Regions from separate parts of the Brevibacillus nitrificans genome, predicted to be linked through region 2. Evidence: riboswitches for the same ligand, from Rfam matches in the RefSeq annotation. Region 2 holds a riboswitch; each other region holds the start of a gene.
What was found. A riboswitch is a leader RNA that binds a small molecule or an ion and turns the genes downstream of it on or off. The one in region 2 is predicted to bind S-adenosylmethionine.
Positions count from the first base shown of each region.

Region 1: it holds a riboswitch for S-adenosylmethionine, as region 2 does, so the genes downstream of both, EDM59_RS01935 (homoserine dehydrogenase) here and metH (methionine synthase) in region 2, are expected to answer to the same signal.
Region 3: it holds a riboswitch for S-adenosylmethionine, as region 2 does, so the genes downstream of both, EDM59_RS00560 (aminotransferase class I/II-fold pyridoxal phosphate-dependent enzyme) here and metH (methionine synthase) in region 2, are expected to answer to the same signal.

Region 1 covers NZ_RHHU01000003.1:4,179-14,225, reverse strand. The annotation lists gene EDM59_RS01950 (LysR family transcriptional regulator) at 1-616, opposite strand, end outside; gene EDM59_RS01945 (ornithine cyclodeaminase family protein) at 758-1,813, shown strand; gene EDM59_RS01940 (aminotransferase) at 1,844-2,968, shown strand; gene EDM59_RS01935 (homoserine dehydrogenase) at 3,040-4,305, opposite strand; SAM riboswitch class I at 4,387-4,496, opposite strand; SAM riboswitch class I at 4,576-4,683, opposite strand; gene EDM59_RS01930 (DinB family protein) at 4,783-5,298, opposite strand; gene EDM59_RS01925 (cyclase family protein) at 5,360-5,983, opposite strand; gene EDM59_RS01920 (Gfo/Idh/MocA family protein) at 6,071-7,066, opposite strand; gene zwf (glucose-6-phosphate dehydrogenase) at 7,106-8,605, opposite strand; gene EDM59_RS01910 (saccharopine dehydrogenase family protein) at 9,031-10,047, shown strand, end outside.
Region 2 covers NZ_RHHU01000003.1:1,494,635-1,504,681, reverse strand. The annotation lists gene argS (arginine--tRNA ligase) at 1-977, opposite strand, end outside; T-box leader at 1,046-1,283, opposite strand; gene EDM59_RS09070 (hypothetical protein) at 1,327-1,821, opposite strand; gene EDM59_RS09065 (YjcZ family sporulation protein) at 1,978-2,079, opposite strand; SAM riboswitch class I at 2,292-2,392, shown strand; gene metH (methionine synthase) at 2,581-6,027, shown strand; gene EDM59_RS09055 (bifunctional homocysteine S-methyltransferase/methylenetetrahydrofolate reductase) at 6,057-7,925, shown strand; gene EDM59_RS09050 (phosphotransferase) at 7,984-8,970, opposite strand; gene EDM59_RS09045 (mismatch-specific DNA-glycosylase) at 9,041-9,607, opposite strand; gene EDM59_RS09040 (SET domain-containing protein) at 9,772-10,047, opposite strand, start outside.
Region 3 covers NZ_RHHU01000001.1:115,723-125,769, forward strand. The annotation lists gene EDM59_RS00550 (YhcN/YlaJ family sporulation lipoprotein) at 1-301, shown strand, start outside; gene EDM59_RS00555 (trans-sulfuration enzyme family protein) at 338-1,525, opposite strand; gene EDM59_RS00560 (aminotransferase class I/II-fold pyridoxal phosphate-dependent enzyme) at 1,522-2,685, opposite strand; SAM riboswitch class I at 2,780-2,898, opposite strand; gene EDM59_RS00565 (pyridoxamine 5'-phosphate oxidase family protein) at 2,981-3,439, opposite strand; gene EDM59_RS00570 (DUF5665 domain-containing protein) at 3,587-3,916, shown strand; gene EDM59_RS00575 (hypothetical protein) at 3,926-5,332, opposite strand; gene EDM59_RS00580 (hypothetical protein) at 5,503-5,775, opposite strand; gene EDM59_RS00585 (YlaH-like family protein) at 5,786-6,112, opposite strand; gene EDM59_RS00590 (glutathione peroxidase) at 6,343-6,822, shown strand; gene EDM59_RS00595 (hypothetical protein) at 7,102-8,046, shown strand; gene EDM59_RS00600 (CsxC family protein) at 8,162-8,971, shown strand; gene typA (translational GTPase TypA) at 9,047-10,047, opposite strand, start outside.

The DNA.
Region 1 (10,047 bases), 1.5 Mb from region 2:
GCTCCGTGATCGACTGGCTATGGAGACCCTCGAGATTGTAGCTCTCTTTATAGATAAAAGGGAAATGCTCCATGATGTAGCTTCGGTCATGCTTTTCATAGATTTCTCTGGATGTGACGACCAGCAGCTTTTCCTGTTCCAAAAGTTTGCTCTCCACTTCCGGCTTGCCGCTCACCCCTGCGATGATGCCGATGTCTGCCTCATTGGAAGTGATCATGTTTACGGCATCCGCACTGTTGCACGAAACGAGCTTTAGCTTGACCTGCGGATGATGATGGATATAAGAACGGATCAACTGGCTGAGATAATGGGTCCAGTAGTATTCCGGTGCCGCCACTACCAGTGTTCCGTAAGGCCCGTCCAGCATTTTTATCGCTTTATCCATTTGGGAGACGACGGCGAACAGCTTGTCGACATGCTCTTTCATCATCTTCCCGGCCGGTGTCAGAAACGTTTTTTTCCCGACCCGATTGAACAGCGGATGTCCAATCTCTTTTTCCAGCGTCTGGATTTGCAGTGTAATCGTCGGTTGTGTATAGCCGAGCATTTCGGCAGCTTTGGTTAAGTTAAGCTGGTCTGCTACTACCTGAAATGTTTTTAACGTGCGAAGCTCCATCCTGCTCCCCCCAAGCTTAGAAGGTCTCTCTGAGATTCCTATGGTTACTATTGAATACACTAATTTCATTATTATTTTATTCTATGCTAAAGTCAAAGCCATATCATCCAAAGAGTCAAGAGAGGGAGAGGGGGATCTATCATGTTTCCATTTCGAGTAATCGATGAAGCAAGCGTGAGAAAGCTGCTGGACATGAAAAACGTCATCGAGCTGGTTGAGCGAGCCTACACGCTCAAGGAGCAAAAAGAAGCATCACTGTTCCCAATGGTATTCCACGAATTTGCTCCAGGCAAAGCGGACATGGATATCAAATCCGGTCATCTAAAGGGAGCTCATATATTCGGACTGAAGCTGGTCTCCTGGTTCGGAGATAACCCATCCAAAGAGCTGCCCGCACTCGTCGGTTTTGTCATGGTTCTCGACAGCGATACCGGCGTTCCGAAAGGCATGATGAGCGGCGAGCCCGTAACCTTGATGCGTACAGGTGCGGCCGGCGGAATCGGTGCCAAGTATTTCGCAAGACCAGAATCCGAGAACTTGCTGCTGGTAGGCAGCGGACATCTGGCTCCATATGAAATCATGGCTACCCTTCTCACGATGAAGCACATCAAAAAAGTGACGGTATACAATGCAAACTCCTATGAGAGAGCAGCAGCCTTTTGTGCGACGGCAAAAGACAAGCTGAAAACTATGTTCCTCCCACCTTATCAGAATGATCAGGAACTTTATCAGACGCTGCTGGACCGCATCGACATCGAGTACGTCGCAACCGACAACATCCGTGCAGCCACAGAGGAAGCGGACATCATCATCACCGCTACTCCTTCCCACAAGCCGATCATCATGAAGGAATGGGTCAAGCCTGGCACACATTTCTCCTGCGTTGGCGCAGATATGGCAGGAAAACAGGAAATCGATGAGAATCTCTTTTCATCCGCTCGCGTTTTCGTAGATGACGTGACACAAGCCATCAACGTCGGCGAAACCAAAGTCGCTGTCCAAAAAGGGCTCATCACCCAAAACGACATCATCTCGGAAATCGGCAGCGTCATCCTCGGCAAGACACCTGGCCGCTTGTCCGATCAAGATATCACTATTTACGACAGCACGGGCATTTCCTTGCAGGATTTGATCACAGCGGATTACGTCCTCAAAAAAGCGGAGGAGCAAGGCATCGGAACGGTTGCACAGCTTTAATCACGTAAATGAGATAAAGGAGGAAAGATTGTGGATATCAAGCTTTTTGCAGTAGAGGATTGGATGAACAAATACGAGATGAGCGCGACGTACAATATCGCAGAGACTTGCGTCGATTCCTTGACGGTTGAGGAGCTCATTTCGATGGACGGTACAAATCCAGAAGACTTTTTCCGTTCCCTCGCTTCTAAAAAACTGACGTATGGACATATTGAAGGCTCGCCGGAATTCCGCACACTGGTTTCCCAGCTGTACACGACGGTTGAAGCGCAGCAAGTGCTCGTCATGAATGGCGGGATCGCTGCCAACTTCCTGGTCTTTTACTCGCTCGTAAAGCCTGGCGACCATGTGATTTCCGTCCATCCGACCTATCAGCAAATCTATGACGTACCAAAATCGTTCGGTGCCACCGTCGATTTGCTGCATTTGAAGGAAGAAAACGGCTTCCTGCCGGATCTCGATGAATTGCGCTCGCTCGTGCGGGAAAATACGAAGCTCATCTGCATCAACAACCCGAACAACCCAAGCGGATCACTCATGGAGCGAGATACCTTGGAGCAAATCGTGGAAATCGCCCGCTCCTGCGGCGCTTACCTACTGTGCGACGAGGTCTACCGCAATCTGCTGCAGGATGATGATCTCGTCGTCCCTTCTGTCGCTGACCTGTACGAAAAAGGAATCAGCACTTCCAGCATGTCAAAGGTTCTTTCCTTGGCAGGACTGCGTCTCGGCTGGATCGCAGCTCCGAAAGACGTAATTGAGGAGTGCATCAAGCATCGGGATTACACCACGATCAGCGTAGGCATGCTGGATGATCTTTTGGCTGTCCATGCCATGAAAAACTACGACCGGATTTTAACCCGCAATCGAAAAATCATTAAAGACAATCTGGCAATCTTGGATGAATGGGTAGCAAATGAGCCTGCCATTACGTACGTCAAGCCACGCGCTGGTACCACCGCGATGCTCAAATATGATTTGCCGATTTCCTCCGTCGATTTCTGCGAAGGATTGTTGAAGGAAACAGGCGCCTTCCTGACTCCCGGTATTTGCTTCGATATGGAAGGCTATCTGCGAATCGGTTACGCTTGCGAGACAGAAATGCTGCGTGAGGGCTTGCAGAAGCTTTCGGAATACATCCGTTCCAAGCGATAAGGTTTTGAATCAGTCGACAAAGGCTGTGGAGGCTTTCTCCACAGCCTTTTTTTGCATGAGGCGAAGCAATCTTACTCCACTGAGCCAAGCAATGGGAAACATCGCACCTGTAACCCAAAGTCGGACCGCAGGAGGTCGGAATGCTCATCCGTGAAGCCCGTCGTAATCAAGCCAGCGCGCAGGACTCCCCCCAAGTCGAACTGAACTTTCAGCTTGTGCACTTCCACACCTGCCAAGCGCAAGAAGTGAAGAACCCGATCTGGAGTAGCTGCAGGTCCAGTCCCTTCCACATAGCAAAAGGACTTCGCTTCCGTCTCTTGCGTCGTTTCCGCGCCCCCTTCTCTTTCCTTCCATACAGGATGCGGGGTAAATGGCTGGGTCAGCAAATACGCTAAATCTTCCACGACTGCACTCGCTGTCGGCAGCTCGCCTGCTCCTCTCCCCGTAAACAGCAGATCCCCGACAATATTTCCAGACAGCTGAACGGCGTTAAACGCGTCCTGAATTTGTGCCAAAGGATGACTGAGTGGCAGCATGGTTGGCTCCACGGAAAGACGGATGCCTTCTCCTGTTTGCTCTGCTTGCGCGATCAGCTTGATCCGGTAGCCGAGCTCACCTGCGATGCGGATCTGCCCAGCCGTCAAATCCGCTATCCCTTTGCGGTTTACTTCTGCCAGTGGGAGTGATTCGCCATATACCAATTGCGCGAGGATGTACAATTTGTACATCGCATCGAAGCCCTCCACATCTGAGCGCGGGTCTGCTTCGGCATAGCCGAGCTCCTGAGCCTGCTTCAATACCTCTTGATACGAGAGCTGCTCTTGCTCCATTTTTGTCAGAATGAAGTTGGTCGTTCCATTGAGGATGCCGCGAACGCCGCTAATGTCATTGGTGCGCAGGAATTGGCGCAAGACCCCCAGAATCGGGATTCCCCCTGCTACGCTCGCTTCATAGGCCAGATGCACCTGGTGCCTGTTCGCCAAGTCCACCAGCTCTGTTCCTCGTTTTGCGAGCAGCTCTTTATTGGCTGTGACGACATGACAGCCTTTCTCGATCAGCGCACGCACATAATCGTACGTAGGCTCGACACCGCCCATGACTTCAACGACAATATCGACATCGCTTTTCAACACGTCTTCAAAATCCGTGGTCAAAACGGAGCGATCCAAATGTACGGCTCTCTCCTTTTCCGAGTCACGCACCAGCGCTTTGACGATCTCGATTCGTTTCCCCAGACGAGACGCCAGCTTTTCCTGCTGCGAACGAATGGTTTTAATGACACCGCCCCCAACTGTTCCCAAACCCAACAACCCTACTCTTACGACCCCTGTACTCATCTCATTCACCCCATCTGTAGTAGTGCCGAACAAGAAAAAACCTTCTTCGGTTAAGAAGAAGGTTGGTTGGTCGATCCCTTCTTCTTATCTCGCAGGACGTAGACATCCTGCAGGAATTGGCACCTTGTCATCTGCTGCATGACGGTTGCCGGGCTTCATAGGGCCAGTCCCTCCACCTCTCTGGATAAGAAAACATCCTATGTAGTTCAAAAAATAAAAAACCTTCCTCGATAAGAAGAAGGTTCGTAATATCGTATACGAATGACCCGCTTCTTATCTATCGAGACCATCGTCTCGCAGGAATTGGCACCTTGTCATCTGTTGCATGACGGTTGCCGGGCTTCATAGGGCCAGACCCTCCACCTCTCTGGATAAGAACGTTTTATGCTATTGAGGACTATTCTAAGAAATTCCACCCCATCCGTCAACAAAAAATTCACGCTATTCCACTGACTTTAAAAAATTGCCGCTTACAGCCTATACCCCGTATCTTTCCACCAGAATGCTGCGGTGATGCAGCTCGTGACCCGCGATGATAAACGCCAACGCTCTCACAGAAATCACGCTGTTATTGGCCGTTCCCTTCCGCATCCAGGACTCTTCCGGCAAGCCTTTAAGCAAGGCAATCGTAGCCAGGCGAACGGCTTGGTATTCCTCTAACAGATCGCTCACTGAGCGGGATGAAAACGAGCCCTGTGCCACATACGCTTCATCGTCGTAGCCTGCCAGCCCTGTTTCATCTGCTCTGGCAAATCGGAGCAGTCGATAGCTCATGATTCGTTCGGTATCGATGAGATGTCCCAGCACTTCTTTTACTGACCATTTCCCTGGAGCGTAGCGATGCTCCTCCTGTTCCTTGGTGAGTGCCGAATACTGTTTGGTCGTTTCCTGTATGTGAGCAGCTAGCAGCTGAACCAGGTCGCCATCTGGCACGAGATCGATATACCTGCCGTAGTAGGCGATGTATTCGTCTTGCATTGGACGTGTGATCATGTTTCTTACCCCTCTTTCTTTGGACGAAAATAAACAACCAACGCTCCTTGCTGACTATCCCTTAAGAAATCGTGACCCCATCCAGCAACAAGACCCGTGCTGGTGCGGCGTCTGTACCCATTAGCTTGAGCGGAGCCGCAACCATCAAATACTCCCCTTGCGGCACTTCCTTCAAGCGCAAGCCTTCGATGATAATGATCTCGCTGGCAAACAGTGTTTTGTGGGTCGGATGCCCTTCTTGGCTTCGCTCGATCCCCAGTGCGTCCGTCCCTACGCCTCGCACACCGAGATTCGCCAAATATTCCGCTCCATCCTTTGCCAAAAAGACAAACTCGAAATCAAAGGCTTCTTCCCAGGAATTTCTCGTTTTGAACAACAGAAAATCTCCGGCCCCAATCTCAAATGCCTCCAGATCGGCGCGTCCGATTCTGTCCTGCACATGGGTGAGATCCAGTACTTTGCAGGTTCCTACCAGCTTTTCCAATGAAATAGATTCAAACGTAGCCCCATCCGTCACCATGTGCAGAGGAGCATCTACATGAGTTCCTGTATGTACATCCAGCTCAATCCTTGATTCGGTCACATATCCATTGGTCACCGGGTTGATTCTGGGCTGCTTCTCCGGCTTGTTTTTGTAGACCGTCATCCCTTCATAAACAGCACCCGTTACATCGTACATTTTCATGCATGTCATCCTCCAAATCAAAGTATGGTTGGACCAAAGCTACGTACGAATCTGAAAATTCAAACAGACACCTCCAAAAGCTTGGTGCTAGTCTTCAGCACCGGGCAGGTCTGGCGGATAAACGAGACCGATTTGTCTTCTCGCTTCGTCCATGATTTCCATCGTGTACAGCGAGCTTGCATGGGAATTCGTCGCGGATTGCCGTTCGCCACGCTTGGCAAGCTCCATGAACTCTCGGATTTCATAATGCATCAGCTTGGGCGTTTGCTCCTGGGTGATATCTTCGACTCTGCCATCCCTGTAGCGGATCTCAATCTTTTTCAGGTGATTGATTTTGTCGATGACCATCGTAGCCAGCTCCCCTTGAATTTCGGTTGGCAGATAGGAGTCTGTAATTTTGGAGTAAATGACCACAGCCTCTTTATCTTCGTACTTCATGAGGATGCTTCCTTCACCATCTACGCCGGATTCGAGCATGACCGCTTCCGCTTTTACCGAGTCGGGCTTTCCAAACAGGACAACGAGCGGATACAGACAGTAGACCCCGATATCCATCAGTGCCCCGTTTGAAAAGGCAGGGTCAAATGCGTTGAGCACGGTACCTGACTTGAAGGCATCATAGCGCGAGGAGTATTGGCAATTCGCTGCGAAATAGCGCCGAATTTTCCCGAGCTTAGGAAGATTCTCCTGGATCGCGCGGAAGTTGGGGGCAAACGTCGGTTTGACTGCTTCCATGAGGAGAACCCCGTTTTGTTCGGCAGCCGCCAGCATCGCACTAACCTCTTTTGCGTTTGATGCAAACGGCTTTTCACACAGCACGTGAAGTCCATGCTCCATACACAGGATCGCTTGTCTCGCATGAAAGGAATTTGGGCTGGCGATGTAGACCGCATCGATCTCCTTGCTTTCGGCCATCGCCCTGATATCCGTAAAACGATGGGGAGCGCCCATCATTTCGGCGAACTCCTTTGCCCGCTCTTCTGTGCGAGAGTACACAGCGGTGAGAGAAAAACCTTCCACTTCCTTCCCAGAACGAATGAACTCCTCGGTGATCCAGTTGGTACCTATGACGCCAAAACGCATCGCAGATCGCTCCTTTTTTCGCCAGGCGCAGGCGATTGCCTACGAATGGCTCGTGATCGGTTCCCTCTCCGGGGCTTTGTCCAGCCACCATTGAAATCCGTCTGCCAAAAGCAGCTCGGCTGAAGCATCAGGTCCGTACATCCCCGCAGGGTACACGTGCAGCGGAACAAGGTCTTCACGGAAGGCAGCCATAATCGGTTCTACCCACATCCAGGACAGCTCGACCTCTTTCCAGTGCGCGAAGTACGTCGAATCCCCTCTCAGCGCATCAAACAAGAGCAGCTCGTAGGCTTCCGGCACATCCTTGGTGCCTGCAGAAAAGTCTACGGTGACCGGCTCTATTTTGCCGCTATTGGTTGGATTCTTACTATTGACCTGCAAAGCAATGCCCTCGTCCGGATTCACGCTGATAATCAGTAAGTTCGGTGCGGGCTTCTCCTGCCGATGGCGGTACAGCTTCTCCAACGGGTTTTTAAACTCGATGACGATTCTCGTCGATTTTTCCTTCATCCGCTTGCCTGTACGGATGTAAAATGGCACCCCCTGCCAAAAGGGATCGTCAATCCAGACGCGCGCGGCTACAAAAGTATCGGTCTTGGATGCCTCGCTGACTCCAGGCTCGTCCACATAACCGACTACCGGCTTGCCGTGCAGCTCTCCTGCTCCGTATTGTCCGCGAACCACATGCTGGCTGACCTCTTCTTTTCGCAAAGGGCGTACCGCTTCCATTACTTTTCGTTTTTCTCCACGAATCTCCTTTGCCGTTATGCGTTTTGGCAGGTGCATAGCTGTCATCATCAGCATTTGCAGCATGTGATTTTGCACCATATCCAACAGGGCACCCGTATGGTCATAATACCCAGCCCGTTCTTCTACACCGACGGTTTCTCCTGCGGTAATTTGCACATTGGCGATATATTGGTTGTTCCACAAAGCTTGGAATACTGGATTGGCAAATTCCAACGCTTCGAGATTTTGTACCATCGGCTTGCCCAAATAATGGTCGATCCGATAAATTTCTTCTTCCTCAAAGGAGGCACCCAGCTTTTCGTTCAGCTGTCTGGCGGATGCAAGATCGTGCCCAAATGGTTTTTCGATAATCAGGCGCTTCCAGCCTTTCGTCGTTCCCAGTCCAGATGCCCTGATGTTCGACGCGATCACCTCGAAAAACTCCGGCGCCACAGACAAGTAAAACATCCGATTTTCCGGTAGGTCCAAAGCGGCTTCTCTTTCCTTCACCCGCTCCTGCAGTGGCAGAAACTCTTTCGGGTCCGTCACATCAACGGAGCAGTAGCAAAAGGCTTCGAGAAATGCGTTTATCTGCTGCGCTTCCACCTGAGAGCGCCGCGAGAAGGTACGCACCGATTCCGCCACACTCGATTGAAATTCTTCATCTGACAAGCCTCTCCTGCCAACACCCACGATAGAAAATACAGCTGGCAGCTTTTTATCCAGATACAAATTGTACAAGGCAGGATAAATCTTCCGCTTTGCTAAATCTCCTGTAGCACCAAACAGCACAAAGGTCATCGAATCCATGTACGATCCCGCCTCCTTTCGATCATTTTCTCAGCTGCGATTCATGTTCACACCGTTATTATTAGAGAAAACATGCTGGTTATCAAGTAGTCCCGTCAAGAAATGTCGAATTTTTGTCTTTTTTTCTGTTGGATCCAGATGAATCGACAGCCACTTCCCGCTACTAGTAGCATGTCCTCTCTGGTTGAGTTATTCCTTGCGCATGGGACGTCGGGGGGACCTCATATACATGTACGAAAGGAGGCTTTTTCTCCGCTAGTTTCTGACCAAGGAGGTTTGTCATGAGACTTCGACTGCGTCCCCGTGAACCCATCGATCCGGTCCTGGAGGTTTCGGTGCGCCCCGCCACCATTGATCTGTTTTTGCAAAAATGGCTGTTTCGAATGCGAAGATAGCAGATGGATATCCATTAGGAGGAGGACTCTATGCGAGTCGCAATTTTAGGTGTAGGCGGAGTAGGACAAGTAAGTGCGTGCGAACTTATAAAATCACCCTATGTAAAAAAGCTTGTTCTGGCAGATATTGCTACGGGACCTGCTGAAGAGCTGGCCGCTGAACTGCGGAGGGAGACGGATGTAGAAATCCTGGTCAAACGAGTAGATGCCCGGGATGTGTCCAGTGTGCAAGCCATTTTGGACGAGATCGACCTGCTGCTTCATATCGGTTTGCCAGAAAATAATTTCGACGTCATGAAGGCGTGCTTGAACACCAAGACTCATTACATCGATACAGCTTCCTCTGGACCACAATGGCTGCGCAAGCAACTGGCATGGAACGATCAATTTCGTGCGGCAGGCATCCTCGGAATCATGGGGCTTGGCTGCGATCCCGGCTTTTCCAATATCGCTGCCCGCTATGCCGTAGATCAATTGGATGAGGTCGATGCCATCCTCATTCGCGATGGAGACAACTCCGTAGTAGATTATGACGGCTTTTGCTCCTATTTCAGTCCGCAGACGGCGATCCAGGAATGTCTGGCCAAGCCGAACTATTGGACGGCAGGAAAAGGCGAGCAGTATTTGCCTACACCATTTGCCAACAAGGAAGAGTTTGAATTCCCGGAGCCGATCGGGTGGCTGGACTGCTATCACGTAGAGCATGAGGAACCGACCACGCTCGGTGAAACCATCGGTCGTGCAAAAGGCTGCAAGTATGTCGATTTCAAATACGCGCTTCACCCTGACTTTGTAAATACGCTGCAGGTCTTGCGTTACCTCGGGCTGGACAGCGACGAGGAGATCGAGGTAAAGGGCGTGCGTGTCGCCCCTCGCGATGTCGTTGTGACTTCGATGCCCAAGCCAGTTGATCTCGCTGGCAAAATACACGGATACTCCAGTGTAGGAGCTCTTGTCAAAGGGAAGAAGGATAACAAGCGAAAAGATATTTACGTCTACACGATCGCCAATCACGATGAGGTCTTTTACAAAACGGAGTTCCAAGCG
Region 2 (10,047 bases):
TAGCTCTCGTGGCGATAGAGGGCCGCAGCCAAATCGCGTGTTGCATACAGGGTTGCGCCATCGGATTTTTTGATCAGGGAAGGAGGCATGTCGTACTCGTCCAGGCTGACGACGAGCGCGCCGTCGGATTCAGTCAAGAGACCTTTTTCCTCGAGCAAGGTAACGACACGATCCATCTTGTCATTGTAGAAAGCTTCTCCGTTGGTGGAGTCGAAGGAGACATTCATCAGGTCGTAGATCTTCATGAATTCCTTCAAGGATTCGTCGCGGAACCATTTCCACAGGTGCAGCGCTTCTTCATCGCCGTCCTCGAGCTTTTTGAACCATTCGCGTCCTTGGTCTTCCAGGGAAGGGTTGTCCTTGGCTTCATCGTGGAAGCGAACGTAGAGCGTCAGCAGCTCCTTGATCGGCTCCGCTTTCACTTTTGCTTCGTCTCCCCACAAACGGTACGCCACGATGAGCTTGCCGAACTGCGTGCCCCAGTCGCCCAAATGGTTGATGCGAACGGGCTGGTAGCCTTGCTTTTCCATGATGTTGGCGATCGCGTTACCGATGACGGTCGAACGCAGGTGGCCCATGGAGAATGGCTTCGCGATGTTCGGGGAGGAGAGGTCGATCGGGACCTTGCGTTCTTGTCCGATGTGGCTGTCTCCATAGGCACTTCCTTGAGCGAGGATGGTGCCAATCACTTGCTTCGCAACAGCTGCTTGATCGAGGAAAAAGTTGACGTAGGGACCGACTGCAGTCGATTCACGCAAAGGGTCTCCACTGATTTTCTCTGCCAGCTCTGCTGCGATCATCGGAGGAGCTTTACGCAATGCTTTTGCTAATTGAAAGCAAGGGAACGCGATATCTCCCATGGCAGGGTTTGGAGGTGTTTCCAGCATGCCGTATACGGTTTCTTTTGGAAAGTTTTCTACCCCTTGCTGTGCGAGGGCGTCGGCGATTTTTTCCGCCACTTGGTGTTTGTAGCTCATGTGAATCTCCTTTCTGATTGGAAAGAGGGTGGGTGCTCCAAATAAAAAAACCTCTACGTCTCCTGTAAGAAAGAGACGAGAGGTTGTGCTCCCGCGGTGCCACTCCTGTTGTTTTTGCGTGAAAGCAAAAACCGCTTGACCTGCTGTATCGGGCAGTCCCGGCGTTTCCCTACACGATCTGCAAATCGCAAATGTTCAGGACGCATCTCCGAGGTGCGTTTCCTCTCATGCTCTGCATCGGGCTTTCACCATCCCCGACTCGCTAGCGTCATTCGCATGAGGTACTTTCCTCTTCAACGATTCAACGATATCTCTAGCATTATAACTGGTGAGGCTGCACTCGCGCAACTCACTCTTCCGGTTTATTTAAAATCTTGTCCAGCTGTGCGAAGTATTCTCTCGTCAGCTTTTCCTTTTCCTCGGCACTCATGTTTTCTGCATTCATCCATTGTTCTTTGAATTGCTCGAGCTGTGCCAGCATAGCCAGCTCTGCTGCAGCATCTTCTTCCAGATCGTAGTTCTCGGATGGATCGAAGGGGATCAGCCGGTTGTCGTTTCCGCTGCGCAGGTATGGATTGCGCCAATGATCGGGAAACTGGTAAGGCTGCTCGCCAAACATCAGTCCGAGCACTTCGTCAGAATCGAGGGGAAGAAAATAGTCGTAATCATCTCGACGTCCACCTGCGGATAAATTGAGATGGGAAAGGAAGTAATGCAGATAATGGTCACCCGTCTCCCGGTTTTTCACGATGGAGTAAGTCTCAAATTCACTTTGCTCCAGTTCCTTGATTTTTTCGAGAGACGATAAAAATTCGTCTTTTTCACGGGCATCTAGTGTGTCCACAGCGTTTCGCTCCTTTGTATTGCCAAGCCGCGATACATGTCATTTTTGCATTCAGTATAGCAAAAGCGCTTTAGAGTGACAATGAACGGAGGTTTTTTCGATCCAGGCAAACGCAAAAAGAGCCTAGAGGATCTAGGCCCTTTTCATACGCTATGACTAGCAGTCTTCGGAGCACCCAACAATTACCAGCAGGATAAACAGTACGAGCACCAATGCGAAGTTGTCACCAAAGAATCCGCCGCAAAAAGATGTACTCATGTTTGTTTCCCCTCCTTTCCGTTATGCTCTAGTCTATACACGAACACACAGATTGGCGTGGGCGAATGTCTAGATCAACCAAAAATGGGCGCATTCTTTTGAGACAAGAGTAAATATTAGACAAATTCTCAATTGACGAAGAGACAGGGGGGTGATAAGATACTTGCAAACATTCATGAAGTTTGACATTTCAACTCCATAACCATGTACGACTCTTATCCAGAGAGGCAGAGGGACTGGCCTGATGAAGCCTCGGCAACCGGTAGAAATCCGGTGCCAATTCCAGCAAAGCTACGGCTTTGAAAGATGAGAGGATGACTCAGGCGCTTCTGTATTTCGCGGACAAATCCTCTTCTACTTAAGAAGGGGATTTTTTTGTGCAGATAAACATGGATAAGGCTTTTATCCGGTATACGCACAACTAAGTGAGACAGGAAGACTTGCAACTACAACAGGGCAGTGTATGAAACGGCTAAGAAGAGGCCGAAAAGGAGCAAGCTGATGAAACCAACTTTTCGCGAGCAGCTTTCCCGAAAAATTCTGATTCTAGATGGCGCAATGGGAACCATGCTGCAACAGGCAAACCTGACAGCCGAGGATTTTGGCGGTGAGGAGTACGATGGCTGTAACGAGCTGTTGAATTTGACAAGACCGGATGTGATTCGTTCCATCCATGAAAAGTATTTGGAGGCAGGCGCAGACATCGTCGAGACCAATACCTTTGGCGCGACTTCTGTGGTATTGGCTGAGTACGACGTAGCCGATAAAGACCTCGAAATCAATATAGCGGCAACCCGGCTGGCGAAGGAAGCGGTGGATGCCTACTCGACTCCAGAATGGCCGCGCTACGTGGCAGGTTCCATGGGGCCGACGACTAAAACGCTGTCTCTGACAGGCGGCGTCACCTTTGAAGAGCTGGTGGAGTCCTACTATCGCCAAGCCAAAGGGATGATTCTCGGTGGAGCCGATGTGCTTCTTTTAGAGACCTCCCAAGACACGCTGAACGTGAAAGCGGGGGGCATCGGGATCCGCAAAGCGTTTGAAGAACTGCAAACCGAACTGCCGATCATGCTCTCGGGAACGATCGAGCCGATGGGAACTACCCTCGCCGGACAAAACATTGAAGCTTTCTATTTTTCCCTGGAGCACTTGAAGCCGGTTTCGGTCGGTTTGAACTGCGCGACAGGCCCGGAATTCATGCGTGACCATCTGCGTACGCTGTCCGGCTTGGCGGAATGCGGCGTCAGCTGTTATCCGAATGCTGGGCTTCCGGATGAAAACGGTCATTATCACGAAACTCCCCAAGGCTTAGCGGCCAAAATGCGCGCGTTCGCTGAGCAGGGTTGGCTGAACGTAGCGGGGGGCTGCTGCGGTACGACGCCAGAGCATATCCGCGCAATGGCAGAGGCGCTAAAGGATTGCAAGCCGCGTGAGCAAGTGAAGGAACCGGTCAGCGCCGTCTCTGGCATCGAAGTGGTTTACGTGGAAGACGACAATCGTCCGTTGCTCGTGGGAGAGCGTACCAACGTCATCGGCTCGAAAAAATTCCGTGACTTGATCGCGGCAGGTCAGTACGAGGAAGCATCCGACATTGCCAGAGCACAGGTAAAGCGTGGAGCCCACGTAATCGACATCTGCTTGGCTGACCCGGACCGGGATGAATACGAGGATATGGAAAAATTCCTGCAATTCATCGTAAAAAAGGTGAAGGCGCCGCTGATGATCGACTCCACCGATGCAAAAGTGATGGAGCTGGGTCTGCGTTACTCCCAAGGGAAGGCCATTCTCAACTCGATTAACCTCGAGGATGGGCTGGAGCGTTTTGAGGAAGTCGCACCGCTCATTCACAAATACGGTGCAGCAGTCGTCGTCGGGACGATTGAAGAAGCCGGGATGGCTGTAACTCGCGAGAAAAAGCTCGAGGTTGCCAAGCGTTCCTACGATATATTGGTAAATCAATACGGAGTAAAGCCGCAGGACATCATTTTTGACCCACTGGTATTCCCTGTCGGAACTGGCGATGAGCAGTACATCGGTTCTGCTAAGGAAACGGTGGAAGGGATTCGTTTGATCAAACAAGCGATGCCGGAGTGCAAAACCATTCTGGGTGTCAGCAACGTATCCTTTGGATTGCCGGCAGCAGGTCGGGAAGTGCTGAATGCCGTGTTCCTGTACCACACGACAGTAGCAGGTCTGGACTACGCGATCGTCAACACGGAAAAGCTGGAGCGCTATGCTTCGATACCGGAAAATGAACGGAAGCTGGCCGAGGCGCTGTTGTTCGAAACGAATGACGAAACGCTGGCCGCCTTTACGGAGTTTTATCGTCAAAAGAAGAAAGAAGTGAGCGTAGAGGTCTCCAAGCTGACGCTGGAAGAACGCCTGGCACGCTATGTCGTCGAAGGCTCCAAGGATGGTCTGACGGAAGACTTGAAGCTGGCTTTGGAAAAATATGCACCGCTGGAAATTATCAACGGACCATTGATGACGGGAATGGAAGAGGTCGGTCGCCTTTTCAACGGCAACCAGCTGATCGTGGCAGAGGTGCTGCAGAGTGCCGAGGTCATGAAGGCATCGGTATCGTATCTCGAACCATTTATGGAGAAATCCGATGCGGCAGCGAAGGGCAAGATCCTGCTGGCAACGGTAAAAGGCGATGTACATGACATCGGCAAAAACCTGGTGGAAATCATCTTGGCGAATAACGGCTACGATGTGGTGAACCTCGGGATCAAAGTCCCGCCTGAGCAGTTGATCGCAGCCTGCCGCGAACAAAAGCCGGATGCGATCGGTCTGTCCGGTCTTTTGGTGAAATCCGCACAGCAGATGGTCATTACGGCGCAGGACTTGCGCGATGCAGGAATTGACGTACCGATGATGGTAGGGGGCGCCGCGCTGACTCGGAAGTTCACATCCAACCGGATCGCGCCGGAATACCGCGGGATCGTGCTCTATGCAAAAGATGCGATGGATGGTCTGGACCTCGTGAACCGACTGCAAAATCCGGAAGAGCGCGAACGCCTGGTGGAGGAGCAGCAAAATCTGCTAGAAGCAGTCGCCACCGCCCAACCTGTCGTCGAGGAGAAAAAACCAACCCTCCCCGCACGCTCGGCCGTGAGCAAAACCGTACCTGTCCAAGTTCCACCAGATTGCGAGCGCCACATTTTGCGCCAATATCCGATCACGCATTTGCAGCCGTACTTGAATCTGCGGATGCTGCTCGGCAAGCATCTCGGGGTGCGTGGAAACGTAGATAAGCTGATTGAATCCGGAGATGAGAAAACGCTGGAGCTGTACGGACTGGTGGAGGATTTGCTGAATGACGCCAAGCAGCAAGGCTCGATTTCCGCACACGGGGTGTACCAATTCTTCCCGGCGCAATCCCAGGGAAATGAGATTTTGGTCTACGATCCGAACGATCACAGCAAGGTGCTGGAGCGATTCGAGTTCCCGCGTCAGCCGGAAGAACCGCATCTGTGCCTCTCCGATTTCCTCCGACCTGTGGAGAGTGGAGAAATGGATTACGTCGGCTTCCTGACAGTAACAGCGGGCGGAGGCATTCGCGAGCGTTCTACCGAGCTAAAGGAACGCGGAGACTATTTGCGCTCCCATGTTCTGCAGGCACTCGCGCTGGAGCTGGCAGAGGCTTTCGCTGAGCGGATTCACCACATTATGCGTGATGTGTGGGGGATTCCTGACCCGGCAGAGATGACCATGCTGGAGCGATTCGGAGCCCGCTACCAAGGGATCCGCGTATCGTTCGGCTATCCTGCTTGCCCGAATTTGGAGGATCAGGCGCAGCTGTTCCGCTTGTTGCAGCCGGAAAATATCGGCGTTCAACTGACCGAAGGCTTTATGATGGAGCCGGAAGCATCCGTATCAGCGATGGTATTCGCACACCCAGAGGCTCGCTATTTTAATGCCGGACCGTCGGTGTTTGAAGTATAAACGGAATCAAAAGGAGAGAAGTGATTGAGTTGACCACAGGCAAGAAAGATTTACGGGAGTATTTGCAGGATCACCTGCTGGTAGGAGATGGAGCGATGGCGACCCAGCTGCACAGGCTGGGCGTCCCACTCGGAGTGAGCTTCGAAGAACTGTCGCTGTCGAATCCGAAGCTTGTCCAAGAGGTTCATGATTCGTATTATGCGGCTGGAGCCAGACTTTTGGAGACCAATACGTATTCAGCCAATCGGGATTCCTTGTCCCGCTATGGTCTGGAGCATCGCGTGGCGAGGATCAATCGTTTAGCCGTAAAAATTGCCCGGGAATCCGCAAGAGACGATGCGTATGTCGCAGGGAGCATTGGCTCCATTCTGGCAGGTCGCGTGCGTAAAAAAGTGCTGGATGAATACCGGGACCAGTATGAGGAGCAAGCGATTGCCCTGCTTCACGCCGGTGTGGACGGAATTATTTTGGAGACGTTTCTCGACCTGGAGGAGCTGCTTATGGCGCTGGAGGTCATTCGTCCGTTGACGGATGCTCCCCTGATCGCCCAGCTGGCTACGCTCGAGGTAGGACGCACGCGGGATGGATACTCGCTGACAGATGCGTTTGGGCAGCTGAAGCAGGCAGGAGCGGACATCGTGGGTCTCAACTGCCGTCTCGGTCCAGCAGAAATTTTGCGATCGTTTGAACATACGCAGGTTCCGCATGGAGCGCTCTTGTCTGCTTTCCCGAATGCGGGCCGTCTCGGTCTTACAGACGGGGAGTACGCCTACAAGTCGACGCCAGACTATTTCGGCCAGAGTGCCTTGCGTTTGCGGGAGCAGGGCATCCGTCTGATCGGGGGATGCTGCGGAACGACACCTGAGCACGTCAAAGCGATGGCAGACGCACTGGAGTCGCTTGAGCCACAGGAGAGAATCAATCCGACGATCGTGCCTGGTGATCGTCCACAGGTGACGGTACAGAGCGTCCGTGATCAGTCGAAGCCGAGCATCGTGGAACGAGTCAAAACCGAGACGACGGTCATCGTAGAATTCGACCCGCCCCGTGATCTAGATGCGGAGTCCTTCCTGGATGGCTGCTGCGAGCTTCACCGCGCAGGGGCTGATGCCATTACCTTGGCCGACAACTCGCTGGCTACTGTACGGATGAGCAACATGGCGCTGGGCGCTTTGATGAAAAGCAGACACGGTATCGATCCGCTGCTGCACATCGCCTGCCGCGACCGCAACTTGATCGGACAGCAATCCCATCTGATGGGCTTGCACGCCCTCGGTATCGATCAAATTCTTGTCATTACCGGCGACCCGTCCCGTTTCGGTGATTTGCCAGGTGCTACCTCCGTGTTTGACGTGACCTCTTTTGATTTGATCCGCATGGTGAAGCAGTTGAACGAGGGTGTTTCGTTTGCTGGTCGTCCTTTGAAGCAAAAAGCGCAGTTCATCGTAGGTGCGGCTTTTAATCCAAACGTAAGACAAATGGATGCGGCGATTGCCCGTCTGGAAAAGAAGGTAGAGGCCGGGGCGGACTATATCATGACTCAGCCCGTATACGATGCGGAATCGATCAAGCAAGTGTATGAAGCCACCAAGCATATCGGCATACCGGTCTTCATCGGGATCATGCCGTTGACCAGCTTGCGAAACGCGGAGTTCCTGCACAATGAAGTGCCTGGTATCAAGCTTTCTTCTGAAGCACTGGAACGGATGAGAGCGGTGGAGCAAGGGGAAGCGGCAAGGCAAGAGGGGATCAAGATGGCGAAGGAGCTGCTCGATACCGCCGTTCAGTATTTCAAAGGCATTTACCTGATCACGCCATTCCATTACTCCTCGATGGCAGCTGAGCTGGTGCAGTACGTGCGACAGCAAAGTGCGCTCGTGAAGACAGCGACCCACTAGCCTATACAATCGACAGAACAGAGGCCCTTGTGTGAAGAGACAGGCAAATTGCCGCTCTTTACTCAAGGGCTTTCATTTCTTCGAGCATGTAAGCCGTTTTCCTGATTTCCTGTTTCAGGAATTTTTCAATATCCCGCTCCGACATCTCGAGGTACTGCTGCTGGCGTAAAAACCGTTCGGTAATATGGGGATAGGCGAGGTCGGTATACAGAAGATGCCGCTGTCGCCGGGACAGTGGATTCTCGCGGAGATATCCGTCGAGAAGGTAGTGGAAGGCTTTGGGATTCCATTTTTTGTTCTTTCGCATTAATAAGGAGAGAACACGACTGATATCTTTGGAAGGAAAATCAAAGCGAACGTCCTCCCAATCAATGACGGTAATTTTCTGCTTTTCCGAGAGCAAGTTTCCGTTGTTGAAATCGCCGTGACACAAGAAATGTCGGGAGGTAGGGAGCTCCCTCCAATTCTGATAGTACGATGATTTTTCCAGGCTCTCCATGGCGATTTTACCGGCGATCAGAAAGAACGGAAGATGCTGATAGATGATCTGATGCTTCGGGTCATTGCTTGACTCGTACTGCTGATTCCAGCGCTGCAGGGCAGTAAAATCATTTCGATATTCCTCGTCCCACGTGTTTGCGGCGTTGTACAGGTGGCTGTACGCAGAGGAAAAGCCGACAGATGCGGCGTGAATTCGCCCGAGGGTGGAGCCGGTTCGCCTGATGCGTGCCGGAAGATTGAGAGCGAGCATGGGACCGGATGCCCAATGCTGGATGAGAAAGGGATACCCGTTCCAATAAATAAAGCGTTGATTGGCCTTCGTTTTTCGTACTTTGGGTATGTGGATCCCTTTCTTTCGCAGATGATCTTCTGCATCCAGGATGAAATTTTGCCGCTCTTCAGTAGTAAACAGGCTTTTGCCTAAGAATTTGCCCTTGCGTGTCCGCAAGACAATCACCAAAGATTTATTGGTGTTCCGCATAATCTCGTAACTGAGAATTCCGAGGTCGTACTCCTCTTCCATGAGTCGGATTAGTGCTTCCATCTCTTCCCTCCTACGAAAAGCGAGTAAGCGACTATCCTTCATCGTACTGCGAACAGAGGGAATGTGATACTCAAGAGAGGGGATGCCATCCTTTTTCCCGCAGAAACTGGCTCAGCTCACTGAACATGGCCAGCCGTTCTTCCCGGGAAAAGGAGGCGTTTGCACCGCTTGTCGAGGGAATGACAAACACATAGCTGCCAGGCCAATCGTCTGTGCCGAATTCGAGCTTGGATTGGAGTCCGAGCGCAATCGTCGTTTTTTTCTGTCCGGTGGCGTGGCGGAAAGCAGTGATACCGTTAAAGCAAATAACGCGGGGACGATAGGTCTGAATCATTTGCACGAACTGCTCCGCTCCGGTCGCATAGTCATCCTCGCGCAGATCGGTAGAAGAGCGAGTCGGACGGGAGACCAGGTCCGTAATGCCATAGTGTAAGTCGAGCAGACGGGCGCTCTCTTCGGGAGCAAATCGATGAGGAGTCAATCCACCCTCGTACAAGCCTCGCCAAAACAGATTGGCGGGGGTGGCATAATGGTATCCGGCGGTTGCCGAGACGCGTCCCGGGTTGATCCCGCAAAACAAAACAGCCAGATCACGCCGAATATAAGTAGGCAGCCATTTTTCCGTAAAGTCAACCAACACACGATCCCTCCTATCCCCTCATCGTAGCATACTACCTGAGCTATGCGAAAAGGGAAGGGGAGATCGTTTGGAGCCAACCCGTTAATGTCCAATAAAAAAAGGCCGTCGCAACGAACGGCCAGCATAAATTTCGTACGAAAATTTAGGGATGCGGCAAACGATTACTCCTCTTCGTAGAACCAGAGAGGGTCTTTGTTATCGACATCGCCGTTGTAGTTGATCAGTACTTCTTCTCCCGCCTTGATGTCCGTATAGGCGTAGAAATCAAAGGTGTGGTTGTCAAAATTGATTTCGTATACAGCATTCGGCTCATAGGAGTGATTGAACAGCATGCCGTAGCCCAGAAGGATACAAGTGTGGTTAGCCCCATATTCAAAAGCGTAGTCGGCAATCATGGTTTTCTCAATATGCTCATGCTCCGCATTGGGATAGGGGAG
Region 3 (10,047 bases), on a different contig from region 2:
CACTGTAGCTGAAGCGCTCAAGGAGGATCCTCAGGGGGCAAATGCGGTCGTAACGGCTGACCCTGATATCGTCCAGCGCCTCCGGGAAATGACGGCAGACATTCGCCGCGGCCATCCTGTTTCCGGTTTTGCCGAAGAACTGGCGGATATCGTAGGACGCATCATTCCTCAACTGCCTCGAGATGTACGCCATCGTGAGGAAACACCTTCACAAGAAAATGAGCAGCGCATCAACAAAAGCAACAACTCGCATCCAACCGGGAACAAGAACATCAACGTCAATCGAACAGGTGCACCTTAAACGCATGCAGCAAAAAAAAGGCATTCGCCCAGGCTTTTACGCCCGGGAGAATGCTTTTTCTGATGGCGCCGCCGCCTTCAAAGAAGGCAGGGAGTCCAATGCTTGCTGCAGATCCAAAATCAAATCATCCACATCTTCGAGTCCAGCCGATAGACGGATCAGCCCGTCGGTAATCCCGCGCTGTGCTCTTTCCTCTGCTGGCATCGAAGCATGGGACATCGCTGCCGGGTAGGAGAGAATCGTTTCAACGGCACCCAGGCTCACAGCGACGATCGGCAGCTTCACCCGATCAAAAAGCGCTTTTGCCCGTTCGCGGCTCCCTACGTCAAAGGAAAGCACCGCACCATGACCACTGGCTTGCGCTTCCTGGATCTCATGGCCAGGATGCTCAGCCAAGCCCGTGTAATAGACGCGCGTGACGGCAGGGTGTGCCTGGAGCCAATGCGCGATTTTTTCTGCCGTACGGGTGCTGACATCCAGACGCGCTTTTAATGTTTTCAGACCGCGCATGACCAGCCAGCAGTCCTGTACGCCGAGAATCGCCCCCATGCCGTTTTGTATAAAGTAGAGCTGCTCTCCCAGCGCTGCATCGCGTGTAACAGCCAAACCAGCTACGACATCACTGTGACCCCCGATAAATTTTGTCGCGCTGTGAATGACAATATCTGCCCCCAGCTCCAGCGGGCGCTGATAATACGGGGTCAAAAATGTGTTATCCACGATGACCAACAACCCGTTTTCTTTCCCAATTTGACACACAGCCGATAGATCTGTCACCTTCAGCGTTGGATTGGACGGTGTCTCCAAATAGATGCCCTTCGTCGTCGGCTGGATCGCAGCCCTGACGGCTTCTGTCTGCGTAGAATCGACGAACGTGACAGTGATCCCCATGCGGGACAGCACTCTCGTCAAGAAGCGGAATGTGCCGCCGTAGACATCCTCTGCTACGACGACATGATCTCCAGCGGAAAAAAGCATGAACACGCTGGAAATTGCAGCCATACCGGAAGCAAAAGCGAAGCCTCTCTCTCCGCCCTCTAGACCTGCAATCGCCTGTTCCAAGGCTTCGCGAGTCGGATTGCCGGACCGTGCATAATCGAATTTGCCTGGCTGATCCAAATCAGCCTGATGAAACGTAGAAGCCTGGTAAATCGGTACCGACGACGCGCCTGTAGCCGGATCAAAGCACGATGTGCCATGCAGCACTCTGGTTGCAAAATTCATCGTACACTCCCCCCAACCGTCAAGCTCGCATCCAGCGCCTGGCACAAGTCTGCAATCAGGTCATCCGGATGCTCAATGCCTACAGACAGGCGGAGAAGACGGTCGCATACCCCTACATACTCGCGAATCTCCAGTGGGATGTCCGCATGTGTCTGCGTCGCCGGATATGTACACAACGATTCAACCCCACCCAGACTTTCTGCAAAGGATACGATTTGCAAATGCTTCAAAAACGGCTTCACCTGATCCGCTGAGCGTACCCGGAAGGAAACCATGCCACTAAATCCACTCGACTGCTTCACCTGCACCTCGTGTCCCGGATGATCCACCAGCCCAGGATAAAAGACTTCCGTTACGGCTGGATGCTCTTTCAGCTTGTTCGCCACGGCAAAGGCATTGGATTGATGGCGTTCCATGCGCAGTGCCAGAGTCTTCATCCCCCGAAGCAGAAGCCAGCTGTCCTGTGGACCTAAAACCGCTCCGATGGAATTGTGCAAAAAACGGATTTTTTCCGATAACTCTTGCCCTTTTGTTACGATCAGACCTGCCAGCACATCATTGTGTCCACCGAGATACTTGGTCGCGCTATGCAGAACGATATCTGCTCCCAGTTCAAGTGGGCGTTGACAATAGGGAGTCATGAACGTGTTGTCTACGATGGTCAAGAGACCGTGCCGTTTTGCAAGCAGCGCCACTTCTCCAATATCCGTAATCTGAATCAGCGGGTTTGTCGGTGTCTCCACAAAAATGGCTTTGGTTTCAGGCTTCACAGCTGATTCCAGCTCTGCCAAGTCACGCAAATCTACATACGAGAACGTCAATCCGTAACGGGACAAAACCTGTTCAAACAGTCGATATGTCCCCCCGTACAAGTCTAGTGAGACAATCAAATGATCGCCTTGGGAAAACAAGCCCATGACGGTGTGGATGGCCGCCATTCCGGAAGCACACGCGAAGCCGCCATCGCCTGATTCCGCAGCCGCAATCGCCTCTTCCAGAACCACACGTGTGGGATTCGCTGTTCGCGTATAGTCAAACCCTGTGCTTTCCCCCAACGTCGGATGGCGATAGGCCGTTGAATAGTAGACGGGGAAATTAACCGCCCCCGTCTTTTCGTCTTTCCCTACGCCCGCTTGAACAAGTTTTGTTTCCAAATGCATCTGTTTTCTCTCCCTCCAATAGTGTAAGAGGGGCATGAAAAAAAGCCCCTTTCCTCTGAAAGAAGGCTTTGATTACGTCGCCGTAAGCAAGACCTTCTCATCTTTCAGAGTTTGATAACTCTGCAGGAATTAGCACCATTATCTCCCTGTATATTACAGGTGATTGGTTGCCGGGCATCATCGGGCCAGTCCCTCCGCCTCTCTGGATAAGAAGATTGCTATTCAATTTGATTGATCCTAATACTAACGGATGGGCATCTTCCTTGTCAACAGGATTTTCCACCTAGCCCCTTCGCTAGTTTGCGTTTTTCAAGGCTTCCATCACTTGATTGTCCAGCTTGGCCGCTGCATTTTTATCGTATGTCTTTTCGTATTGCGGCTCTACAGAAATACGAGAACCATAGAACATGATGTCCCGCACTGCTTCAATGGCTATTTCCACCATAGCCAGCTTGAGCGGAACACCTTCGAGCCTTTCCGATTTCACGACCGCCTGACCGTTGATCGCATAAGAGGAGCCAGCACCGATCAGATGCAAAACAACCTGCGGCTCTTTTGTAATATTGGTTAAGATGCGCGATCGGTTATCCACAGCAAAGCGGATCAAATCGCTAGACGCCGCATAAGTCCAGGACAAGGAACTGAGGGCAGGAGAACCCGACTCGTGATCGATGGTAGCCAGCGTGACAAAACGCTCCTTTTGCAAGAGCCCATACAATTCTTCTGACAGGGATCGGGAAACGGTTTCAGCCATTTTGCTTGCCTCCTTGTAAACGTAACGTACGCTTATTGTACCCTCCTGGAAAAGGATTAGGCAAACGTTTCCTCTTTGTCTTGCTTCTCCCTCTTTTTTTCCCTAAACTGGAAGAAATCCAAACGACTGAGAAATGGAGGTTACCTGATGACTCCCACTGACCGCTTGCTTACCCAAATTGACCAGTTGCTGCAGGAAATCAAAGAGGTGCGCAAACTAAACGAGCGTATGGATAAAATCGCCATGTTTCTCGAAGATATACGTCTCGCAGATATCGTCCAAAACTATACAGCCCCGCGCAAGCTGCTCTGGATCAATTTCCTCGCAGGTCTTGCCCGGGGTCTGGGTCTGACGATAGGAACGGCCATCGTGCTTGCGCTGCTTGGCTCGCTCCTGTCTCAGTTCTTATCCATACCGATTATTGGCGATTACATAAAAGACTTGGTAGATTACGTACAATCCTACAAGCAGCCGTAAGACCCATGATTAATCGTCGTCACGGTCTTTCCGGGCATCATCATCACGTTCGCGATCATTCTCCTCGGCATTTTGCTTCGACCACTCGCCCTGCTTTTTCCAAAAGCCATACGCATTCCCATTCGGATAGTGGTCAAGCTTCCCTTTTTCCTTTTTATCCTTTGCTTCGTCCTCATCGTCGCGTTTTTCTGCTTCCCGCTTCAAAATGTCAGCTAAGCCCTTGATGTTGTTTGTTGCGAACGCAGCCTGTTTCACCAGCTTATCGTTGACGTACAGCTCCAGACGAACAGCATCCTCCTGAAAGCTCAGGTTTTTCAGAGGAAGCTTGAGTGTGTATTCCCCTTTGTCATTTGGCTTCACTTCTTGCTTTTTGCCATCCAGCTTCGTCACCATCAGCTTGATGCCACTATTCTTGGCCCAGCCTACGACATTGCCTTTCACTTGGATGCTTTTGGTTTTCATATCCAGAGCGGCTGCCCCGGATAGCGCGTAGGTTTTCACTTCTTCTTTGGCTGGCTGATTGATAACCTCGATGTTCAATGTCTCGGAATCACGCTTTTCATCGTCCACGTAAACATCGAGCGTAGCCTTGCCTGTCGTGCCTTTGACGTTTTTCAGCGTAATGCTGTAGCTGCCCACACCGTCCCACAGCTTTTTCACTTTCCCTTCGCCTTTTACCCCATCGATCGTCACGACAACTTTATCTACATCCTGCTTGACGATCCCTTTGACTTTCAGCTCCCCTTTTTTCGCGTCGAGCACAGCCAAGCTATGTATGATCAGTTCTGCTTCTTCCTCCGCTTGCGGGATTACCTTCACTTTTTCACTATCCACCAGCACACTGCCGGCGTACGCACTGACCGTAACGTATTGCTCACTTGCTGTGTCTTGAGAAGCAAAGGTCACGGTAAAGGAATGCTCGCTAGTCGGAACGACCTCGATATTATCGCCATTCGGTTTTTTCACAACGACTTTGGTCACATCTTTTGTCACGATGCCTTTGATGTACACCTTATTGCTTTTGGTTTGCCCACTGACGCTGACGATCTCCTCTTTTTCATCCGTAAAACGAACCTCCAGCCAAATATCGCTGTAGTATTGGTTGTAAATTCGCTCCCACTCATCTTTGTTCTCTTCCATATATGTTTGCAATTTTGTATTCAGTTTCAGTTCATCCACGATGATGTACAGATGCTCCGCCTGAGTTTTGAGCAGCATGTTCAACGTTTCCGGATCGTTTTTCGCCAATTCTTTCAGGTTGTAGCGGGTGACTTCCTTTCCTGCCTCGTTCATGACCACTTTGGTTGCACTCGGTGATCCAAACGAGCTGGCATTCGCGAAAATCGGAGTCAATGCCCCAATAATCCCTGCTGCCGCCACTACCGCCAACACAGGCTTTTTCGTTATCTTTTTCATAGTAGTTCCCCCTCTTCGTATGCCAATAATCCCCTGCTTGACGTAAAGCACATTTACAGACGATATACTCGTTCAATAGGTTGCATAAACAAGAAAACCGCTTCTTTAGGCCTAGAAAGGAAACGTAAAAAAACCTTCCAGATCCTCTCCGGAAGGTTTCGCACGCTAGCTTATTGATTGTATTTAGGCTCACTCTCGATGGCATGGAGCAGTGCCTCCACGAGCTCTGCGGGAAAGCGGCCTTCCCACTCGGCCGAAGCTACTTGGCCAAAGACGATATACCAGGCACCCTCGATCCGGTAGCCCAGTCCCGTCATTTGATGATCCTCGCGCAACAGCTCCAAAAAAAACGAGGCCGTATCTTGCGCCGACCGATCATCTGGACGTGCATCTGCTACGACTTGTATTTGTATCCAATTAAAGAGGGCGTCATCTCGCTTCACTTCATTACCCTCACTTTCTCTGTGTTTGTTCTGGTTTGATTCTAAGCTTCACGATCACGAGAATCAAAATGGCTACCAGCATCGCGCTCTTAACCGGAAGCTGAACATCCAGGATGGCAAATATCAATGCTCCTGCAAACAAGAGGACGTAGAGTAATATCGTTTTGAGGATCGGCATGCGAATCCTTGTCGCGAAGCCAAGATAGTAGACTAAAACCAATTGCACAAACAAAATCCAGGCCCGATTGTGATCCGCCCATAAACGAAAGCTGTCAAAGGCAGAAAGCTGATCCGGGTTGGCAGGAACGTAGGTTGACGCTAGTTGAATCCAATCCATTCGAATAATTCCTCCTGTTTCGCACACGACCAGATGTCTCGTGCAAGCCGTGGATGTAGATTTCTCCGCGGCTTCGTACTTTCGAGCTTGTACCCTTTTCTACCAAAATCTATCCATTTAACTTTATCAGGTGGCGTATTTTCTGTCAAAACCTGTTACACCTCATCGCTGGCTAGCGAGCAAATGGACATGGTATGATGGCTTTGAGAATAGAAAAAGGTGGGAAAACAATGAGCCTATATGACGTAGCAGTAAAAACGATCTCCGGGGAAGAAACCACGCTTGCGAAGTACAGGGGCAAAGTGCTTTTGATCGTAAACACCGCGAGCCAATGCGGCCTGACGCCACAGTACAAAGGCCTGCAGGAGCTCTACGAACGTTACCAGGAGCAAGGCTTGGTCGTGCTCGGCTTCCCGTGCAACCAGTTCGCAGGGCAAGAACCGGGCAGTGAGGACGAAATCGCTCAATTCTGCGATAGAAATTACGGCGTTACTTTTCCCCTTTTCGCCAAGGTAGACGTAAACGGTCCAAACACTCATCCTTTGTATCAGCACTTGAAATCAGAGGCTCCGGAAGGAAACGGCGAGGACATCGAGTGGAACTTTGGAAAATTTCTCGTCACGAAAGAAGGGCAAGTGGCCAAAAGAATTGGGCCGCGCGTCCAGCCAGAAGAGATTGCAGGCGATATCGAAGCTCTGCTGCAAGCTTGATTGACCGACACGATCAGCGTACGCCCCTTCGCCTAGTATCGAAGGGGTTTTTTTCTGCCTAATCCGGAAGATTTGTTGGATTTCCCACGACAGGCGACTATACAGAATTACCGGCAAGTGCGTATGGATAGTAGTAAGACATTCGCACAAAAACCTCATTTGATAAAAAGGACGGTGATCACATCGAAACGTGCAAATTCCCCTAAATCGAACACCGCTCCCCCTCTTCGTTCTTTCGGTGGCACCCACCGTCCTTTACCGGATCGGGTGACTTCTCATGTGAAAGCAGATAAACGAAGCACCAAGCTGCCAGGCAGCCGCCAAAGGAAAACGCAGGTGCAAAAGTCCGTCCATAAAAAGAGTACGAGACAGATAAACCGCTCAGAGAATGGTCATGACTACCAGGAAGAAGACGAAAACGAGACCACCATCGCACCAGCTCCTAAAGATCATCGGGTGCTTCCGCCATCCCCTCCTTCCGTGCAGGTGCCAAAACATCTTTTACGTTCCGATCCCAAACAGCCCGTAGAGGATTTATCATTACCCCCATCTGCACCTGAGACTATCACTTCTGAGCCCGAGCATCCCCTCCCTGTCAGCTCTGAATCTGAAGTTCTCCCGTGTCTTGTCTCTTCCTCCTCCCTATCCAGCACACCAGCTGTCGCTTCGAAAAACGATGCCGTCATTTACCCGCAAATCAAATATGCCAAGAAGCCTGGGAAAACCCTGATTTATACAACCGTGCTAGATGAGATGTGGGAGGTTCATTGGGAGCAGTTCGTCCAGGTGAAATGGAATCATAACTGGTCGCAGATGCATTGTGAGGCACAGATGATCGTAAAGGACACCCGGCATGATGAGAGTGGCTCCATGCTGTGGATCCATGGTGACTTTATGCTCATCGGAGTCGGCACGACCACATCGGATTCGATACTTCGCCACGAAACCGTCCATCTCCCTTTTTCCTCGATGGTCCTGCGTCCAGCCACTACGTCTGTCAAAAGCACACCTGCATCATCCATGAATCTGCCACCCATTCCGATCGAAAAATGGGTACAGACGGGAGACTGGCGTGTAGATTGGCTGGCAAAGCCGTTTCACCAAGATGACGCTGCCAGTCATGAAGAAGGAATCATTCAAATTCAGGGACGTGTATGGTGGTTCCAAAAACAGCTGTTTCCCATCTATGCTTCCATTCCTATTTCCCCAGCGGACGAAGCCTAGTGCTTGCACAAAAAGGGCGAATAGCGCTTGTCATTCGCCAACGCCATTTCCTTGGGCAAGCCATATCCTATCATGTCGAGGGATAAGTCATTCTACGATGGAGGAAATGGAAAGCATGGGAAAACACGATGACGATAGACACGAACACCATAGATCCTTCTGCGATTGCGATCATGACGACTCACATCACTCGCATGATCATAAACCCAAACCACCGGATCAATCCTGTAGTATCGCAAATGTCCGCACGTTCGGATCGGCGATGAGTGAGACGATCTATCCGAAGACGATTAAAGTACCTGTCACACTTGCCGAGCCTTCTGTCATTGTATGCGTCGAGGCAGAAGTCCGGCTGGAAAAACCTGCTCTGGAAATCAAACGGGTTCTGAAATCAGTCATTTTAGAACAATGCGAGCTGGTAAACACGTTTGATCCGCACAAGGCGAAGCTGTTTGTGAGGGGCTTTATTCGGAAAAATATTGAGTACGCCACCGTAGACACTGCTTCTGACCGGACTGTTTGCGGAGATATACGGCATACCACTGCGCTCATCCCCTTTGATTTCTGCACAGACCTAACCTTTCCAACAGCAGGCCCAACCTTGCAGCTGGCACCCGATTTCTCCTCGTCCGGCCAACTTCTGGACTGTTCGGGCCACGGGGCACAGCTGAACGCAGCACTGCTGGGGAATCGCCAGGTTTATAACAACAAGCCCTATTGCCAGCTCGTTTTTGCTGAATTCACGGAGCTCGATATAGGTCGGCACTTGAAAACGGTCAATTGCTATGAGAAAACGTTTTCGGTCCTGCAGGAAAAAATCGTCATGAAGCTGGGCTTAAAAGTATTGCAGGAGCAACAAGTGCCGATTCCGACACTTTGTCCACCTCCTCCGCCCCCGCCCCCCTTTCATTGCCCGAAAAAATAATCGGTGGATTCGCTGCAAAAAGAAAAAGCCGTTTGTCCCTGAAAAACAGGCAAACGGCTTTTCTCTATTGGTTGGTTACGCTTGTGGTTGAGCTTCCCAACGTCTTTGTTTTTCATAACGCTCACGGTCGGATTTGTTCAGATGCTTCTTACGCAGACGAACAGATTGAGGAGTCACTTCGCACAGCTCATCATCGTTCAGATACTCAAGCGCCTCTTCCAGCGTCAAGATACGAGGCGTTTTCATTTTCACGGTCTCGTCTTTTGTCGCGGAACGAACGTTAGTCGCATGCTTTTCTTTACATACGTTTACCGTCAGGTCATTGTCGCGGTTATGCTCGCCCACGATCATTCCCTCATATACTTCAGTACCGGCTTGGATAAACATGATTCCACGGTCTTCCACAGACATCAAACCATAAGTGGTAGCTGTACCTGTCTCATGCGAAATCAATACCCCTGCATGACGTCCACCTACCGGACCTTGAACCAGCGGACGATAGCTGTCAAACGAGTGGTTCAGAATTCCGTAACCACGTGTAATCGTCATGAACTCGGTACGGTAACCGATCAGACCACGGGACGGAATGATGAATTCCAGGCGAACCTGTCCAAAACCGTTGTTTACCATGTTCACCATCTCAGCCTTGCGTTGGCCAAGGGTCTCCATAACAGGGCCTGTGTACTCTTCTGGCACGTCGATCACCAGCATCTCTGCCGGCTCCATTTTTTGGCCGTCAATCATACGCACGATTACTTCCGGCTTGGACACACCCAGCTCAAAGCCTTCGCGGCGCATGTTTTCAACCAGGATGGACAGATGCAATTCGCCGCGTCCAGATACGATGAAAGCATCTGGGGAATCCGTTTCGTCTACACGAAGAGATACATCTGTCTCGAGCTCTTCCATCAGGCGATCACGCAGCTTGCGAGAAGTTACGTGCTTGCCTTCCCGTCCAGCAAACGGACTGTTGTTCACGAGGAACGTCATTTGCAGAGTAGGTTCGTCAATTTTCAGGAACGGCAATGGATCTGGATGATCGACGTCACAAACGGTTTCCCCAACGTTGATATCAT